DNA from 4 places in the Streptomyces sp. NPDC031100 genome. Region 1 is predicted to be linked to each of the others. Evidence: riboswitches for the same ligand, from Rfam matches in the RefSeq annotation. Region 1 holds a riboswitch; each other region holds the start of a gene.
What was found. Region 1 has a riboswitch for cobalamin ahead of nicT (Nickel transporter NicT). Riboswitches for the same ligand answer to the same signal wherever they lie in the genome.
Positions count from the first base shown of each region.

Region 2: it holds a riboswitch for cobalamin, as region 1 does, so the genes downstream of both, ACZ5DS_RS12965 (ribonucleoside-diphosphate reductase subunit alpha) here and nicT (Nickel transporter NicT) in region 1, are expected to answer to the same signal.
Region 3: it holds a riboswitch for cobalamin, as region 1 does, so the genes downstream of both, ACZ5DS_RS00335 (cobalamin biosynthesis protein) here and nicT (Nickel transporter NicT) in region 1, are expected to answer to the same signal.
Region 4: it holds a riboswitch for cobalamin, as region 1 does, so the genes downstream of both, ACZ5DS_RS05445 ((2Fe-2S) ferredoxin domain-containing protein) here and nicT (Nickel transporter NicT) in region 1, are expected to answer to the same signal.

Region 1 covers NZ_JBVIGN010000008.1:397,211-401,751, forward strand. The annotation lists gene ACZ5DS_RS24505 (hypothetical protein) at 1-206, opposite strand, end outside; gene ACZ5DS_RS24510 (sigma-70 family RNA polymerase sigma factor) at 887-1,501, shown strand; gene nicT (Nickel transporter NicT) at 1,676-2,785, opposite strand; cobalamin riboswitch at 2,813-3,002, opposite strand; gene ACZ5DS_RS24520 (ArsR/SmtB family transcription factor) at 3,083-3,481, shown strand; partial or broken gene ACZ5DS_RS24525 (serine hydrolase domain-containing protein) at 3,474-3,758, opposite strand; gene ACZ5DS_RS24530 (hypothetical protein) at 3,859-3,999, opposite strand; tRNA gene ACZ5DS_RS24535 (tRNA-Arg) at 4,056-4,128, opposite strand; gene ACZ5DS_RS24540 (ScbA/BarX family gamma-butyrolactone biosynthesis protein) at 4,505-4,541, opposite strand, start outside.
Region 2 covers NZ_JBVIGN010000004.1:236,748-241,288, reverse strand. The annotation lists gene ACZ5DS_RS12980 (GntR family transcriptional regulator) at 1-310, shown strand, start outside; gene ACZ5DS_RS12975 (DUF3311 domain-containing protein) at 447-713, shown strand; gene mctP (monocarboxylate uptake permease MctP) at 710-2,320, shown strand; cobalamin riboswitch at 2,474-2,598, shown strand; gene ACZ5DS_RS12965 (ribonucleoside-diphosphate reductase subunit alpha) at 2,725-4,541, shown strand, end outside.
Region 3 covers NZ_JBVIGN010000001.1:62,709-67,249, reverse strand. The annotation lists gene ACZ5DS_RS00340 (cobyric acid synthase) at 1-1,281, opposite strand, end outside; gene ACZ5DS_RS00335 (cobalamin biosynthesis protein) at 1,278-2,222, opposite strand; cobalamin riboswitch at 2,324-2,462, opposite strand; gene ACZ5DS_RS00330 (hypothetical protein) at 2,636-2,863, opposite strand; gene ACZ5DS_RS00325 (inorganic phosphate transporter) at 2,896-4,149, opposite strand; gene ACZ5DS_RS00320 (lysozyme) at 4,293-4,541, opposite strand, start outside.
Region 4 covers NZ_JBVIGN010000002.1:265,467-270,007, reverse strand. The annotation lists partial or broken gene ACZ5DS_RS05460 (IS30 family transposase) at 1-365, shown strand, start outside; gene ACZ5DS_RS05455 (CbtA family protein) at 439-1,191, opposite strand; gene ACZ5DS_RS05450 (CbtB domain-containing protein) at 1,213-1,434, opposite strand; cobalamin riboswitch at 1,470-1,615, opposite strand; gene ACZ5DS_RS05445 ((2Fe-2S) ferredoxin domain-containing protein) at 1,706-2,143, opposite strand; cobalamin riboswitch at 2,204-2,326, opposite strand; gene ACZ5DS_RS05440 (SDR family NAD(P)-dependent oxidoreductase) at 2,498-3,331, shown strand; gene ectB (diaminobutyrate--2-oxoglutarate transaminase) at 3,541-4,541, opposite strand, start outside.

The sequences.
Region 1 (4,541 bases):
GACTCGCCCTGTACGTCGACGTTCTCTTCGACCGTCTTGCATGAGGTGCTCTGGTTGATGACGGTCGTGTTGCTCTCTCGACCTTGGTTCTTGTGCCCGTGCCCGTGCCCGTGGCCGTGCCCGTTGGCGTAGGCGGTGCCGGCGCCGAGGAAGCCGACGGTACCGAGGAGGACGGCCACGACAGCCGTCTTGCGAGACTTGCGCATGTCTTCTCCGAGCGTTGAAGCGGACGCGTATGGATCCGCCACGTCATAAGGTGACGAGAGGTTAATGCGCAAATGTCCGATATTCGCTCGTCGGCACGCCGGATCGTCTGATCAACGAGCGCGGGCGTCGGCCCCGGCGGTCGGCTCAAGCTCCCTGTGCAGTAAGGGCATTACGAGGCAGAACGCGGGTGTCGGCGCTCCGCGCAGAACCACCCGTGTGGCCGCGCCGCGAGTGCGAGGCGGCATGGGCCATTCGGCGTTGAACCAGGGGCACCGACGAAACTCCCGGGTGGCGTTGGTGAGTTCGCCGCACGACGGCACAGCCCGACGACGTCACGCGCCGCGCACGAGGGGAAACGATCTCCGGCAGCGTGGAAAGGCGGAAGCTGCTTCATGGGGCTGGCCGGCCTGGTGGTGGTGCATGCCGATGCGGTGGTGGCATGGTGGACAACCGCAGTACTGTCGGCGGCAGCGCGTGGACGATCGCGTTGGTGGTCAGCTCCGAGATCACCAGGAGGACGTCGTCGGCCGTCGGGGTGGACACGCGCCGTTGGGTGAGACGTTCGTCGTCGGCCGGCTCTCCGGCCGCCACGGCATCCGCATCCAGCTCCGCGGGTCACCTCCCCACGGCGTCACTGCAGTGGTCATGTTGCCCCAGCAACCGGTCCGGGACTCCTGCCCTGGCTCCATCGCGCGAACAGTCGAGAACAGACTCGAGGACGGACTCGAGAGAAGAGTCGATCACGGCCTGGGCGCTCGCCGCCCGCAACGGTGACCCCGACGCCGTCGACCACTTCGTACGCGCCCTGCACCGAGACGTCCGCCACTACGTGACGTACCTCGGTGCCGACCCCCAGAGCGCCGACGACCTGACCCAGGACACTTTCCTGCGGGCCCTGGGCAGCCTGCACCGGTTCGAAGGCCGCTCCTCGGCCCGGACCTGGCTGCTCTCCATCGCCCGTCGTGCCGTGATCGACAGCATCCGCTACAGCTCGTCCCGCCCCCGCTTGTCGGACACGGACGACTGGCAGTCGGCCGCCGAACGCACCCAGCCACGCGATGTGCCCGGTTTCGACGACGGCGTCGCCCTCACCGAACTGCTGGACACGCTTCCCGACGACCGCCGCGAGGCATTCGTCCTCACCCAGTTGGTGGGACTTCCCTACGCGGAGGCGGCCCTTGTCAGCGACTGCCCGATCGGCACGGTGCGCTCCCGGGTCGCCCGCGCCCGCACCTCCTTGATCGCGTGGCTGGACGAGGCCGAGCACTCCGCGCCGGTGGCCGCAGCGGCCTGATCGGTCCTTCGGCGACGGCCCGGATCGCCAAGTGGTCCGGGCCGTATGGCGGTTCCGGCGGCGCACTGGTTGCCGACGGGCGCCGCCGTCAGCCGTGAGGACTTGTCCGTGCCCCGCCGTAGGGGAACTGCATCAGGTTCGAAGGCAAAGTTCAAAGTGACGACCCCTGTGTCGTCAGCCGCTGTCGGCCGTGCGGGCGCTCCAGCGCTCCTCGACCTTCGCCAGGCGCCAGTAGCCGATGGCCAGGGCCCAGACGACCACGAACAGCCCGGCGATGACGTAGCCGACACTGTCCAGGTTCAGGGCCGCGATCCAGCCGGAGACGTCATCGCTCAGGCCCAGCTTGTCGTGCAGCACCCCGACCAGCTCGATCGTGCCGACGAAGAAGGCCACCGCGATGGACAGGCCGGTGATGGTGAGGTTGTAGAACACCTTGCGGACCGGGTTCGAGAAGGCCCACTGGTAGGCGAAGTTCATGAAGGTGCCGTCGAGGGTGTCGAACAGGCTCATGCCCGCCGCGAAGAGGAGGGGCAGGCACAGGACCGCGTACCAGGGCAGGCCGGCGGCGGCACCGTTGCCGGCCAGGGCGAGGAGCAGCACCTCGGTGCTGGTGTCGAAGCCGATGCCGAAGAGGAAGCCGAGCGGGAACATCTGGCCGGGGCGGCGGATGGACTTGGTGAGCCGGCCCAGGATGCGGTTCATGAACCCGCGTGAGTCGAGGTGGGCCTCCAGCTCGGCCTCGTCGTACTGCCCGTTCCGCATCGCCCTGAAGACGCGGGCGATGCCGAACAGCGCCACGAGGTTGAGGGCGGCGATCAGGTACAGGAAGCCGCCGGAGACCGTGGTGCCCACGGTGCCGAGGACCTGGTGGGTCCGGGAGCCGTCGTTCATCAGGGTGCCCGCGAGCTTGGCGCCGCCGGCGACCAGCGCGGCCATGACGACGACCACGCTGGAGTGTCCGAGCGCGAACCAGAAGCCCACCGAGACCGGCCGCTTGCCGTCGGCCATCAGCTTGCGGGTGGTGTTGTCGATCGCGGCTATGTGGTCCGCGTCGAAGGCGTGCCGCATACCGAGGGTGTAGGCCGTGATGCCCAGCCCGACCCCGAACGCCTTGGTTCCGACCTCGTAGTGGTGCGGGACCACGAGCAGGAAGAGGATCCCGAAGGCGACCACGTGCAGAGCGACGATCACAGCCAGCAGGCCGGCGGTGCGGACGGTGTCCTCGCGCCGCCACCGGAAGGAAGGGGCGGCGGCGGTTTCGGGCACGCCTCGGGACACGGTCATACGGTCACGCTCCAACACCTCGTGGATCAGCTTCGTGCTGCCGTGGCCGGTCTCCTGGCTGACGGGTCATCGCGCCCGCCCCTGCCTTCCCGGCCGTGAGGCCAGTGGCAACGCATGGGGCGGGAACTCCCCGATCACAGTGGCGAGGGCCGCTCCGGACTGAGTCCCTGAGGGACTGTCACCGGTCTTCCCGAACACCATGGCCCGCCCACCCTAGAAGGCGGGAGGTAGAGGCTGCAAGGCTGCACAACTGCGCAGATATGGAGCCAGGGTGCCGATGACTGCGATGATGAGTGCATGCATCTCGTCCCCGCGGAACGTGCCGGGCAGCGGACCATCGACGGCCATCGGGTCTGCGACGCCATCGCAGCCGTCGGCGAACCCGAGCGGGTACGCGCCTGGGCCGACCGCTTCTCCCTGCTCTCCGACCCCGGGCGCCTGTCCCTGCTACTGGCCCTCCACGAGGCGGGCCCCATCGCCGTCTCCGACCTCTCCGTCGCCACGGGGATGAGGGACACCGCCGTGTCCCAAGCCCTGCGCCTGCTGAGGACCGCGGGCATCGTCGAGGGCGAGAAGGACGGCCGGATCGTCCGCTACCGACTCGTCGACGGCTGGATTTCCGCGCTGCTGAAACACTGCACGTCCCAGGACACAAGCGCTGATCGCAAAGCTGGCGCGCGAAATTCTGTTACCTGAAGGCGAGGGCCCGGAAGGCATTACGGACGTCGGTGAGGGGGCCGCGGTCGCGGGTGTAGTAGAGCATGTTGCTCAGAAGCACTGCCCAGCGGCCCGTGGCGGGTGCAATCCACATGCCTGTGCCGGTGAAGCCGTAGTGGACCCAGACGCTCTGCTCGGTGGTCGTGCCGGGGGCGGAGTGCCAGAACAGGCCACGGGTGGGCTGAAGCTTGCCGGTCTGGAGGGTCAAGGAACAGCTGGTCCAGTCGGTGCCGAATCCGGCAGGGGTCGGGCAAGTCCCGCGGCGCAGTCCGCGCCCTGCGCACCGCCCCGGTCACCGGCGACGGCTCCGGGCTGGCGAACGTCACGCGGCATCGCCCTCCAGTGCGGCCACCACCTCAGCAGCCTCGCGAGGTCAGCGATTCAAGCCGGTCGACCAGCTCCTCGTACCGGCGCAGGGCCAGCTCATCCTTGACGGGCATCCTGCACAGCTCCCCACCATCCGCGCGCACGGCATGCGTGCCATATGTGTGCTGCAAGCGCAGGGGCCCTCCCGTCCGCCGGACGGAAGGGCCCCTGACCTGGTGTTTCTCTGTGCCCCCGGCAGGATTCGAACCTGCGACACCCGCTTTAGGAGAGCGGTGCTCTATCCCCTGAGCTACGAAGGCGAAGGCTTCTCGATCAAGCCGTGGGCGTCTGGCCTGGTCGCCGTGGCGTGTGGGCGGGGGTCCGCGTGTCCTGCCACAGCGCCCGCCTGGGCGCCCGATCCACAGAGTACCGGATCGGGGCACGGGCGGGCGCTGGTGTCTACGAGCTGCGTGGAGCGGGCGGGCCGGTGTGTCGCGGTGCAGCCGGGTTCATGGCCGTGCGGGCAGGTTCATGGCCGTGCAGGCCGGTTTGCCGCCGTGTGGACTGGCTGGGTGCCGCGCCGCCGGAGCTCCTCGGTGGTGCGGGGTGTGGCCGGTCGCTGTGCGGAGCGACGGGCGGGCGAACGCCTCTCGGATGAGGGCGGGTGGTCGCCTCGGACGAGGGAGGGTGGTCGCCTCAGGTGAGGGCGGGTACGCGCGTGGCGCTGTGTACC
Region 2 (4,541 bases), on a different contig from region 1:
CATCGAGACCACCCACCTGTCCGCCAAGCGCTTCCCGGCCCTCAGGCGGTCGCTCGTGAAGTACACGTCTCTCTACACCGCGCTGGCCGAGGTGTACGACGTCCATCTCGCCGAGGCCGAGGAGACCATCGAGACCTCGCTGGCCACCCCGCGCGAGGCAGGCCTGCTCGGCACCGACGTGGGCCTGCCGATGCTCATGCTGTCCCGCCACTCGCTGGACCGGGAGGGCAATCCCGTGGAGTGGGTGCGCTCGGTCTACCGAGGCGACCGGTACAAGTTCGTGGCGAGGCTCAAGCGCCCCCAGGACTGAGCCGAGTTGGCGTCTTCACGCCACACCCCCGAAATCGACATACCGTTATGCGGACGAGGTCTTCCGCTGCCGCGACACCGTCACCTAGATTGCCTGCGCATTACAACAGGTGATCAGCGAGGGGACGGAACGTGGCATGTCCGAAACACCTGAAGTGAGACCACCGGTCGTGACACCGGTCCGCGTGATCATCGGTCTGTGTCTCGTCGCGCCCTTCGTGGCGATGCTGTGGGTGGGCTCGTACGGCAAGAAGGATCCGGCGCTCATCGGGATCCCGTTCTTCTACTGGTACCAGATGCTGTGGGTCGTCATCTCCACCGCCCTCACGATGATCGCGTACAAGCTGTGGCAGCGTGACCAGAACGCCCGCAGGGCCACGCAGAACGAGGGGGCGGCCCGATGAAGGACGGCGTCAACGGCGTCGCGCTCGGCGTCTTCATCTTCTTCTTCCTGGCCGTCACGGTCATGGGCTTCCTCGCGGCGCGCTGGCGCCGGGCCGACGACGAGCACTCCCTGGACGAATGGGGCCTGGGCGGACGGTCGTTCGGCACCTGGATCACCTGGTTCCTGCTCGGCGGCGACCTGTACACGGCGTACACCTTCGTCGCCGTACCGGCGGCGATCTACGCGGCGGGCGCGGCCGGCTTCTTCGCGGTGCCGTACACGATCCTGGTCTACCCGCTGATCTTCACGTTCCTGCCCCGCCTGTGGTCGGTCTCGCACCGCCACGGCTACGTCACGACCTCGGACTTCGTGCGCGGCCGCTTCGGCTCCAAGGGCCTGTCGCTGGCCGTGGCGGTCACCGGCATCCTGGCGACGATGCCCTACATCGCGCTCCAGCTCGTCGGCATCCAGGCCGTGCTGGACGTGATGGGCGTCGGCGGCGGCGAGAACACCAACTGGTTCGTCAAGGACCTGCCGCTGCTCATAGCCTTCGGCGTGCTGGCCGCGTACACCTACTCCTCGGGTCTGCGGGCGCCCGCGCTGATCGCGTTCGTGAAGGACACGCTGATCTACATCGTCATCGCGGTGGCGATCATCTACATCCCGATCAAGCTGGGCGGGTTCGACCACATCTTCGCCAAGGCCGGCGACAAGTTCACGGCGGCGGGTGCGGGCGGTCTCGTACCGGCCCCCGCGGGCCAGTGGACGTACGCCACGCTGGCGCTCGGCTCGGCGCTCGCGCTGTTCATGTACCCGCACTCGATCACCGCGACGCTGTCCTCCCGCAGCCGTGAGGTGATCCGGCGCAACACCACGATCCTGCCGCTGTACTCGCTGATGCTGGGCCTGCTGGCCCTCCTCGGCTTCATGGCGATCGCGGCCGGGGTGAAGGTCTCCAACAACCAGCTGGCGATCCCGCAGTTGTTCGAGGACATGTTCCCCAACTGGTTCGCGGGCGTGGCCTTCGCGGCGATCGGCATCGGCGCCCTCGTGCCCGCGGCCATCATGTCCATCGCGGCGGCGAACCTCTTCACCCGCAACATCTACAAGGACTTCATCAAGCCCGACGCCACGGCCGAGCAGGAGACCCGGGTCTCCAAGCTCGTCTCGCTGCTGGTGAAGGTGGGCGCGCTGGTCTTCGTCCTGACGATGGACAAGACGGTCGCCATCAACTTCCAGCTGCTGGGCGGCATCTGGATCCTGCAGACCTTCCCGGCCCTGGTCGGCGGCCTCTTCACGCGCTGGCTCCACCGCTGGGCGCTGCTCGCCGGCTGGGCGGTCGGCATGGTCTACGGCACGCTCGCCGCGTACGGGATCGCCTCCCCGACGAACCCGGCACAGAAGCACTTCGGCGGCAACGCCAAGGAGATCCCGGGCATCGGGGAGATCGGTTACATCGGCCTGACGGCGTTCGTCCTCAACGTCGTGGTCACCGTGGTCCTCACCCTCGTCCTGAGGGCCGTGAAGGCCCCCGAGGGCCTGGACGAGACCAGGCCGGAGGACTACACGGCGGACGCGGGCGAGCCGGGGGTCCAGGTGGAACTGACCCCGACGGCAACACCCTAGGGAGCGCACAACCCGCAGCGGGCCGCCGGCATCGAGCAACAACGGCGGCCCGTTCTCATGCCTCCCGCCATACACAAGTTGACGCTCTGAAGCCACCACGACACACAACAGACACAACATCTGGGGGTGACACCACGACCCGGCACTAGATGTATGCTCATCCTCGCTGTCGCCGCAGGGGAATCCGGTGCGAATCCGGAACTGTCCCGCAACGGTGTACTTGCGTGCATCCGCACGCCTGTGTCAGTCCGAGGACCTGCCGGCAGCGTGCGCCCGGCCGTCCGGTCCGGGTGCCTTCAGACGTCCGGGCCTCGTGGAGTGGGCCGGTGGACGCGACGCCGTGTGCGCTCGTGCTGCCCCCTGCCCTCCGCAAGGCCCCCGTGCCGAGCGAGGGAGAGCCCCACGTGACCATCGCGCCAGCCGACCCGGCTTCAGCCATCGAGGCCATCGAAGCCCCGGTGGAGACCGACGGTCCCGGTGCCGCGCTGCTGCGGACCCTGACCGAGCTGACCGCCGACCTCCCCGACGCCGACCCCGGCCGGGTCGCCGCGGCCGCGCTGCGGGGCCGGTCCGCTCGCGCGGACGAGACGGAGCTGCGCGAGCTGGCCACCGAGGCGGCCGCCGGACTCATCTCCGAGGACCCCGCCTACTCGCGGCTGGCCGCCCGGCTGCTGACCCTCTCCATCCGCGCCGAGGCCGCCTCGCAGGGCGTGACGTCCTTCACCGAGTCCGTGGCCGTGGGACACCGGGAAGGGCTCGTCGCCGACCGGACCGCCGAGTTCGTGCGGCTGCACGCGGAGCGCCTCGACGCACTGGTCGACGCGGACGCCGACGACCGCTTCGGCTACTTCGGCCTGCGCACCCTGCACAGCCGCTACCTGCTCCGGCACCCGATCACCCGCAAGGTGATCGAGACGCCCCAGCACTTCATGCTCCGGGTGGCGAGCGGCCTCGCCGAGGACGACACCGCCCGCGCACTGGACGAAGTCGCCGCGCTCTACGGGCTCATGAGCCGCCTCGACTACCTGCCCTCCTCCCCCACGCTCTTCAACTCCGGCACGCGGCACCCCCAGATGTCGTCCTGCTACCTCCTCGACTCCCCCCTGGACGAGCTGGACTCCATCTACGACCGCTACCACCAGGTCGCCCGCCTCTCCAAGCACGCCGGCGGCATCGGTCTGTCGTACTCCCGGATCCGCAGCCGTGGTTCGCTGATCCGCGGCACCAACGGGCACTCCAACGGCATCGTCCCGTTCCTGAAGACCCTGGACGCCTCCGTCGCCGCCGTGAACCAGGGCGGCCGGCGCAAGGGCGCGGCCGCGGTGTACCTGGAGACCTGGCACTCCGACATCGAGGAGTTCCTGGAGCTGCGCGACAACACCGGTGAGGACGCCCGCCGTACGCACAACCTCAACCTGGCGCACTGGATCCCGGACGAGTTCATGCGCCGGGTCAACCTGGACGAGCAGTGGTCGCTGTTCTCCCCGGCGGACGTGCCGGAGCTGGTCGACGTGTGGGGCGCGGAGTTCGACGCGGCCTACCGCAAGGCGGAGGCGGCGGGGCTCGCGAAGAAGACCATCCCGGCCCGCGACCTGTACGGCCGGATGATGCGTACCCTCGCGCAGACCGGCAACGGCTGGATGACCTTCAAGGACGCCGCCAACCGGACGGCCAACCAGACGGCCCTGCCGGGCCATGTCGTCCACTCCTCCAACCTCTGCACGGAGATTCTGGAGGTCACGGACGACGGCGAGACGGCGGTCTGCAACCTGGGTTCGGTGAACCTGGGCGCGTTCGTCGCAGGCGGCGACATCGACTGGGAGCGGCTGGACGAGACGGTCCGCACCGCCGTCACCTTCCTCGACCGCGTCGTCGACATCAACTTCTACCCGACCGAGCAGGCGGGCCGGTCGAACGCCAAGTGGCGGCCCGTCGGCCTCGGCGCCATGGGTCTGCAGGACGTCTTCTTCAAGCTGCGTCTGCCCTTCGACTCGGACGAGGCCAAGGCCCTGTCCACGCGGATCGCCGAGCGCATCATGCTCGCCGCGTACGAGGCCTCCGCCGACCTCGCCGAGCGCAGCGGCCCGCTGCCGGCCTGGGAGAAGACCCGTACCGCCCAGGGTGTCCTGCACCCCGACCATTTCCCGGGCGTTCGCCTGACCTGGCCGGAGCGCTGGGCGGCCCTGCGCGAGCGGATCGCCGCGGTCGGCATGCGCAACTC
Region 3 (4,541 bases), on a different contig from region 1:
GGAGCCGTGCCAGTGCGTGCCCCAGGTCTGGCCGACCCGGCAGCCGTCCAGGAAGGCTTCGCCGCCGGTTACTTCGGCGACTCCGTGATGGATCTCGTACCCCTCGACGTGCTCGCCGAGGGCTTCCCCGGTCGGCCGGGTGAGGGTCTTCTCGCGGGCGAACCGCACGCGCACCGGGAGTACCCCGAGGCCCCGCACCTGACCGGCGCGCGACTCGACCTCGTCCTCGATGTGTTCGCCGAGGATCTGGAAGCCGCCGCAGATGCCGAGGACCGGGCGTCCTTCCGCGGCCCTTCTGACGAGGGCGTCCGCGAGCCCCCGCTCCCGCAGCCACGCGAGGGCCTTGACCGTCCCCCGAGTCCCCGGGATCACCACGAGGTCCGCGTCCGCCAGCTCCTCCGGCCGGTCCACGAACCGCACCACGACACCCGGTTCGGCGGCGAGTGCGTCCACGTCGGTGAAGTTGGACATGAGCGGGATGGCGCACACCGCCACCCGCAGCACGTCCTCGCCGACCGGCGGGGCGGTGTTCGACTCGCGTACCGTCCCACGGAGGGAGACTCGCAGTCCGTCCTCCTCGTCGATGCCGAGCCCGTGCTGGAAGGGCAGGACGCCGTACGTGTGCCGCCCGGTGAGCCCGTGCAGCATGTCCAACCCCGGCTCCAGCAGAGTGACGTCGCCGCGGAACTTGTTCACCAGGAAGCCGGCCACCAGCTCCTGGTCCTCGGGCGAGAGCAGGGCGACCGTCCCGAAGAAGGAGGCGAAGACGCCGCCGCGGTCGATGTCGCCGACGACAAGCACAGGGAGCCGGGCGTTCCGCGCGATCCCCATGTTCACGATGTCGGTCCGCCGCAGATTGATCTCCGCGGGCGAACCGGCCCCCTCACAGATCACCGCGTCATACGTGCCCCGCAACTCGGCGAGACACTCCAGCACGGTGCCGAGGAGCTGCTGCTGGCGCCCCCCGTGATACCCGCGTGCGCTCAGCTCGCCCACGGGCTTCCCGAGCAGCACCACTTGACTGCTCTGTTCCCCACCGGGCTTGAGCAGCACGGGATTCATCAGCGCGGTCGGCTCGACCCGGCAGGCCTGGGCCTGCATCGCCTGCGCCCGCCCGATCTCGGCACCCTCGCGCGTGACGAAGGAGTTGAGGGACATGTTCTGCGCCTTGAAGGGCGCCACCTTCACGCCCTGGCGCACCAGCCACCGGCAGATCCCGGCCGTCACGACGCTCTTGCCGGCGTCGGAGGTGGTGCCGGCGACGAGGAGACCACCGTTCACTTCCCACGTCCCTTCACGAGTCGGCGCGCAGCGAGCGTGACGCCGAGCGCGAGCAGGCCGACGCGGCGGGAGAGCCGTACCGCCCGGTCGATGTCGGTGACCCGGACGGCCCGTCCGGCGCCCCCGCCCAGCACGGGCCGGTGTTCGACGCGCCCGCCGTAGGAGAGCGTCCCGCCCAGCCGCACGCCGAGGGCACCCGCGAACGAGGCTTCGACGGGCCCGGCGTTGGGGCTCGGATGCTTGCGTGCGTCGGCCCGCCAGGCGCGCACGGCGCCGCGGGGGTCGGGGCCGGCCGCGGCGGCGAGTACGGCGGTCAGCCGCGCCCCCGGCCACCCCGCGACGTCGTCCAGCCGGGCCGAGGCCCAGCCGTAGCGGCGGTGGCGGGCCGACTTGTGCCCCACCATCGCGTCCAGGGTGTTGACGGCCCGGAACCCGAGCAGCCCGGGCACCCCGCCCACGGCACCCCACACCAGCGCGCCCACGACGGCGTCGGAGGTGTTCTCGGCGACGGACTCCACGACCGCCCGGGCGATCCCGTCGGCGTCGAGGGCCTGCGGATCCCGTCCGCACAGATGCGGCAGCCGCGCCCGTGCGGCCTCGACGTCCCCGGCCTCCAGGGCGCGTCCGACGGTCCGCGCCTCCCTCGCGAGCGAAGTGCCCCCGACCACGGCCCAGGTGGCGGCGGCGGTCAGCGCGACGGAGGCGACAGGGGAGCGGCGCACGGCGCGTTCGGCGGCGGCGCCCAGAGCGACGGCTCCGCCGGCGCACACGGCGGTGTGCAGCGCACCCCAGCCGCGGTGGTCGTGCCACAGTGCGCGTTCCACGGCTGCGGCCGTCCGCCCGAACACGGCGACCGGATGCCCCCGGCGAGGGTCACCGAGGAGCAGGTCGCCGAGAAGGCCGGCGGCGGCGCCGTACGCGTAGGAGCGATCGGCACCCATCGGCTCAGCCGGCCGTGGGGGCAGGCAGGGCCCGGTTACTGAACCTCGAACGGCAGCCGCGCATGGCGATATGTCCTCACTCAGGGTGTCCGCGCCCTGGTTCGACGAGACCGGCGGTGAGAGTTCCTGGCTCCCGGGATTCCTTCCCCGGTGACAGTGGCGGGACCGCGCCGGATTCGCACCGGCTTCCTCTCCTGCCGCCGTACATGGCGTGGGCAGTCCACCACGCCCCCGGAAGGGCCGTCAACTTGCCTTTGACCTGGGACGCCGGACTGTGCTGAGGCCCACACCGCGGCTGTTTCGGGCGGGGTGGAACGGCCCTGTGGGACCCCGTCCCGGACACACGTCCGCCCTGCCGGTCGGCTGAACACGCCGGACCGGCAGGGCGGATGCGGAGGATGTGCGCTCGGGCGTCAGGCCTTCGCCACGATCAGATGGATCCCGTACGCCACCGCGGCCGCACAGGCGGCGAAGCAGACGTACGCGCTCGTCACGGCCAGCGCCGCGGAGTTGCCCTGGGCCGCGGCCTTCTCCCGGCGGGCGAGCGCGGTGACGCCGAGGGTGAACAGGGCCACCAGGCCCATGGTCACGGCGAGGCTGACGCCGAAGACGGAGCCGAGGGCCGCCCAGTCGATCTTCATGGGGATGCTTCCTTCAGAGTCCGGGTTCGGGGTCAGACCGTGGCGGCCGGCGGGGTCGCCGGAGCCGGTTCGGCGGCGGTCTGGGCCGGGATGGTGGCCGTGAGGTCCTCGGTGACGGTGCCCGCGGGGGGCGGGGTCACCGCGGCGATGGCGGTGGTCACCACGCCGGCCGGCTCGGCGGTGCCGTCGACGGCGTTGACGTTGGTGTGGTCGACGACCTCGCGGCGGGAGATCTTCCAGATCGCGGCGCTGGCGCCGACCAGGAAGACGGCGACGAGTGCGGTGCCCCAGTCACCCAGGTCCGTGACGGACTCGGCGCCCGCGCCGACCAGCGCGGCGGCCGGGAGGGTCAGCGCCCAGGCGACGAACATGCGGGTCGCGGTGGACCAGCGGACCACACCGCCCTTGCGGCCCAGGCCCGCACCCATCACCGAGCCGGAGACGACGTGGGTGGTGGAGAGGGAGAAGCCGAGGTGGGAGGAGGCCAGGATGGCCGTGGCCGCGCTGGTCTGGGCGGCGAAGCCCTGGCGCGGCTCCAGGTCGGTCAGGCCCTTGCCCATGGTGCGGATGATGCGCCAGCCGCCGATGTAGGTGCCTAGCGCGATGGCCAGACCCGCGGAGAGGATGACCCAGGTGGGAGGGTTGGAGCCGGGGGCGAGGGAGCCGCCGGCGACCAGGGCGAGGGTGATGATGCCCATCGTCTTCTGGGCGTCGTTGGTGCCGTGGGCGAGGGAGACCAGGCCGGCGGAGGCGATCTGGCCGGCGCGGTAGCCCTTGCGGGTGGCCTCGCTGTCGGCGTTCTTGTCGATGCCGTAGGAGAACCGGGTGGCGAGCATCGCCGCGAGACCGGCCACGATCGGGGCGGCGACCGCCGGGAGCAGCACCTTGGTGACGAGCACGTCACCGTGGACGGCACCGAAGCCTGCGGAGGCGACGGTGGCGCCGACCAGGCCGCCCATCAGGGCGTGCGAGGAGCTGGAGGGCAGTCCCACCAGCCAGGTCAGCAGGTTCCAGAGGATCGCGCCGACCAAGGCGGCGAATATGACCTCGGGACGTATGCCGGTCTCGTCGACGAGACCCTTGGAGATCGTGTTGGCGACCTCCACGGAGAGGAAAGCTCCCACAAGGTTGAGGGCGGCGGACATGGCCACCGCGATCTTGGGCTTGAGGGCGCCGGTCGAGATGGTCGTGGCCATCGCGTTGGCGGTGTCGTGGAAACCGTTCGTGAAATCAAACGCGAGTGCGGTTACCACCACAATCGCGAGGATCAGCGAGAAGCTTTCCATTTACCCAGGCAATCGTTAGAGGTCATCGGCCGTTGGACCGTAGGCAACCTGGATGAACGGAAGGTGAACTGGGGCGGGCGTCAGGGTGTCGTCAACGGGGGATTGGGATTGCCTTCAGGGTCGACGCCCCAAGCGCCCCTTGGCTACCGGCCCCGCGCGAAGGCCCGCAGCCGGCTCGGCGGCCCCTCGAAGAGATTCTGGTCACCCGGCAGGCCGCCCTCGGTGCCGTACTGCCAGAAGGTCCAGTCCGACCAGCCGCCCGGCAGCGACCCCGGGTCCGATGTGCCGTGCCGGGCGATCCACAAGGGGTGGTCCGAGGCGAAGGCGCGGCTGTTGCCCGTGCAGGCCTTCCACCAGCGGGCGGTGGTGTAGATCACCGGGCGGCGGCCGGT
Region 4 (4,541 bases), on a different contig from region 1:
ACCTGCCCACCGACCACAGCGCCCCGGCCGTCCGCACAGCACTGGCAGACGCGGTCCAGACCCTCCCACCGCACCTGAAGCGGTCCCTGACCTGGGACCAGGGCCCCGAAATGGCCGCCCACCACGCCTTCAGCATCGCCACCGACGTCCCGGCCTACTTCTGCGACCCCGCCAGCCCCTGGCAGCGCGGCTCCAACGAAAACACCAACGGCCTGCTGCGGCAGTACTTCCCCAAGGGCACCGACCTGTCCGTGCACACCCCCGAACACCTCGACGCCGTCGCAGCAGAACTCAACAGTCGCCCACGCAAAACGCTCGGCTGGGAAACCCCAGCCGAGCGTCTGTCTAAACTGCTCGCGGCTTGATCAACTCACCGCGTGTTGCGACGACCCCTTGAATCCGCCGGTTCCGAGGGGCCCTTTCGTGTCCCGAAACGGTTCAGTTGGAGGCGGGAACCGTCCGTCCGGACGCGGCGGTCGCGGGCTTGGGATTCAGCTGACGCTCGGCCAACTCCCCGAAGAGCAGCCCGAAGCCGCCCCACAGGACGGTCTGGATGGCCAGGGCGGAGAGGCGGAAGCGCCACAACAGGGTGGCCGGGAAGCCCTTCGGCACCTCGTTGACGACCGGCAGGAACGCATAGGCCAGGCCGATCACGAGGGCGAAGGCGGCCACCGCGACGACGGTGGCGTACCAGGTGCCCAGTGCGGGCGCGAGCCGCTTGCCCAGGATGGTGGCGGCGACCGCCAGGAGCACGCTGAGCAGCATCATCAGGAAGTACAGGGCGGTCCGCTTGCCGAGGGTGTCGGGGTTGCCGACCGACGGCGGATTGGCCGGGTACTTCAGGAACGGGACGACGTACACGGCCAGGAGCGCGCAGCCGGACAGCAGCAGCGCGGTCGCCCGCGGGCTGAAGCGGCCCACCCGGCCGAGCGCGAAGCAGTACGCGAGCGCCGCGATGCCGCCGAAGGCGACCCCGTAGACGAGGACACCGGTGGCGAGACCGGCGGTGGACTGCAGGGAGCGGGAGACGACTTCCATCCCGTGCTCGTGGGAGTGGGCTTCCTCGAAGCTGATCGCGCTGTCGACGTTCGGCTCACCGAGGAAGTAGGCGGCGACCAGGGCGAGCACACCGGCCGCAAGGCCGGCGAGCATGCCCCGCACGAGGAGGTTTCTTACCGTTGCGGAGTTCATGGGTGTGCGGCGTCCCCCGCCTCAGTGGCAGGGGAAACCGAGCAGGTGACGGGCGTCGTGCACCCACTCGTGGACGTCCGTGCCGCTGAACACGGAGGTGACGCCCTGCTCGGCGCCGACGAAGTAGAGCAGGACGAGCATCAGGATGCCGAAGAAGACAGCCCAGGGAGCTATCGCCTTCAGCGGCAACGTGGCGGGAACGACGGGGGTGGTGGCTGTCGGCTGGGCGACGGTCTGCGCCATGGCAGAACCTCCTCTGGGAGTTCGCGTCCCATCTCGGTGGTGCACAGGACGACGGCCACGGGTCTGACTCACGAAACGCCCTTGGGGTGTCTCGCATACAGTGGCGCGACCGTGCCGGATTCCCACCGGCTTCCGTCTCGCCGTCGTCAATATCGGACAGACCGTACCGCGCGCCGCCTGCCTGGCCAAGACCGCACCCCCTTGGCGTGATCTTCCTCTCGGCAAATACCCAGTCCCGTCAGCCCGTTCTCGGCGAAGATCCGGCCTGTTCTCAGCGAAGGCCGTCGACGCCGCGCCGCTCCCGGGAGGCCGCAGCGAGCCGCGGCGGTGTGAAGGTGTAGAGGCCGAGGATCTCCGGCAGGGGTGCGACACCTGGGCCGCCCGCGCGTACCCAGTCCGTGATGTCCTCCGTCGCGTCGGGGTCGTTGACCAGCCCCAGCCATACCGGCCGGCCACCGGCGGCCCGGCCGGCCGCGGAAGGCTGTACGACGATGACGTTGGCCTGCTCGCACACGTCGAGGCAGGCGGAGATGCGCACGGGCACCTGTGCCCGCAGACGCGCGGTCTGCGCCGCGTGATCGACGCCGATCACCTTGGGACTGCCGCAGCAGCAGTCCCGGCACACGACGACACGGCACGGCACCGGGCGGCCGGCCCCCTCCGCAACCACCTCGTCACCGAACCTCTCTCCGGCCGGCCTCTCGGGCATGCCGCACCACCCCTCCCCCGGGGAGATCCGCCCCGGTGTCCGTCGAGGAGGCGACCGCGTGAGTCTCCTGGCTCTCGGGTCGTCGCTCGTCCCGGCCTTCCCGCCCCACGCGGGCAGTGGCCTGTCGGAACTCGCTCACCGATCACAGTGGCGGGACCGCGCCGGATTCACACCGGCTTCCTCGGATCGCCGTCGCCTTGTCGCCGATCATCATCCCATCGCGGACGAGACGCCGTCATGCGGGCGCGACCAGCGACCCGTGGGCCCTGACCCTGGCTGGAAGTCGTCAGCGCTGGAGCCGTCGGTCCTAGAGTCGGATGCTCCAGGTGACCTCGGTGAAGGAGCTTGACCACAGTGGCGGATCAGCGGGTTGTCGTCGTGACCGGCGGGGGCACGGGCATCGGGGAGGCCACGGCCCGGCTGTTGCGTGAGGGTGGCCACCAGGTGGTCGTCTCCGGCCGCCGCCCCGAGCCCCTGCAACGCCTCGCGCACGAGACCGGGGTCCTGGCGTATCCCTCGGACGTCGGGGACCCCGATGCGGCCGAGGGTCTCGTGCGAGCGGCTCTGGACTCCTACGGACGGCTCGACGGACTCGTGCTCAACGCAGGAATCGGACGCGGAGGAGCCGTCGGTGACCTGTCCTCGGCCGACTGGGACGAAGTGATGCGCACCAACCTCACCGGTCCGCTGCTGCTCCTGCGCGCGGCGATCCCGCACCTGCTGGAGTCCAGGGGTGCGGTGGTCGCCGTCGCATCGGTGTCCGCGCTGCGCAACGGCGCGGGCAACGCCCCGTACGCCACCTCCAAGGCCGCCCTGCTCCAGCTCTGCCGTTCCGTCGCCGTCGACTACGGGCGTCAGGGGGTGCGGGCCAACATCGTGTGCCCCGGCTGGGTACGAACCGAGATGGCCGACCGACGCATGGCGCGCTTCGTGGAGGAGGCAGACCTGCGGGACGGGGGCGTGGAGGCCGCCTACGAAGAGGCCACCCGGCTGCTGCCCATGGGACGACCGGGTGACCCGCGCGAGATCGCGGAGGCGATCGGCTGGCTGCTCTCCCCCGCCGCGTCGTACGTCAACGGTGCCGTGCTCACCGTCGACGGCGGGGCAACGGCCCTCGACCCGGGAACACTCGGCTTCGACTTCCACATCGCGCCACGCGGAGGCGAGGACTCGACCGCTCCGCAGTGAGTACCGCCCGCTGTCCGGGGACAAGGTCGTCATCACGCTGCACGGATCACCGGCCTACGCGTGGACAACGGTCGAGGTGGTCACGGGGGCCCTTGACGGTGATCGCGGTGAAAACGGCCGACGGAACCGTACGGGACACGGTCCGCCCCTCCGGTAGGAGCCGCGGCGGGGCTCCAGTGACAGCCCCGCCGACGGCTCCGGGTGCGCGCTCAGGCACCCACGGCTGACGCCACCGAGTCCTGCAGGATGCCGAGCCCCTCGGTCAGTTCTTCGTCCGTGGAGGTCAGGGCCGGCATGAGCTTCACCACCTCGTCGTAGGAGCCCGACGTCTCCACCAGGAGCCCCCGGGCGAATGCCCCGTCAGCGACCTGCCGGGCCATGCTCGGCTCCCGGAAGGCCAGACCCCACACCAGGCCACGACCACGCGACTCCGCCACATGCGCCGCGTGCCGATCGGCGAGCTCGCCCAGCCTCTCCTCGAACAGGAGGGCCCGTTCCTGGGTCCGCTTCTCCAGGGTGCTGTCCGCCCAGAACTCCCGCAGGGCGGCGGCCGCCGTCACGAATGCCGGGTTGTTGCCGCGGAACGTGCCGTTGTGCTCGCCCGGTTGCCATACGTCCAACTCGGTGCGGAAGAGCGTGAGGGACATCGGCAGGCCGTATCCGCTGATGGACTTGGACAGGCAGACGATGTCCGGCGTGATCCCGGCGGCCTCGAAGCTGAAGAAGGGCCCCGTGCGGCCGCAGCCCATCTGAATGTCATCGATGATCAAGAGGATGCCGCGCCGGCTGCACAGCTCCGCGAGGTCGGCGAGCCAGGTCGAGCCGGCCGGGTTGACGCCGCCCTCACCCTGCACGGTCTCCACGATGACGGCTGCGGGGAGATCCAGGCCGCTGCTGCTGTCGGCAAGCATGCTGTCCAGCAGCTTCAGCCCGGACACCTGGCCTCCGGCGAACCCGTCGTAGGGGATGCGCAAGGTGTGTCCGAGCGGAACGCCGGCACCCGCGCGCTTGGCGGCGTTTCCCGTAGCGGCCAGTGAACCCAGCGACATGCCGTGGAAGGCACCGGTGAAGGCGACGATCGTCTGACGCCCCGTCACCTTGCGGGCCAGCTTGAGCGCGGCCTCCACGCTGTTGGTCCCGGTGGGGCCGGGGAACTGTACCCGGTAGTCCAGTCGGCGCGGGCCGAGCACCCGCGCCGCGAACTCGGTGA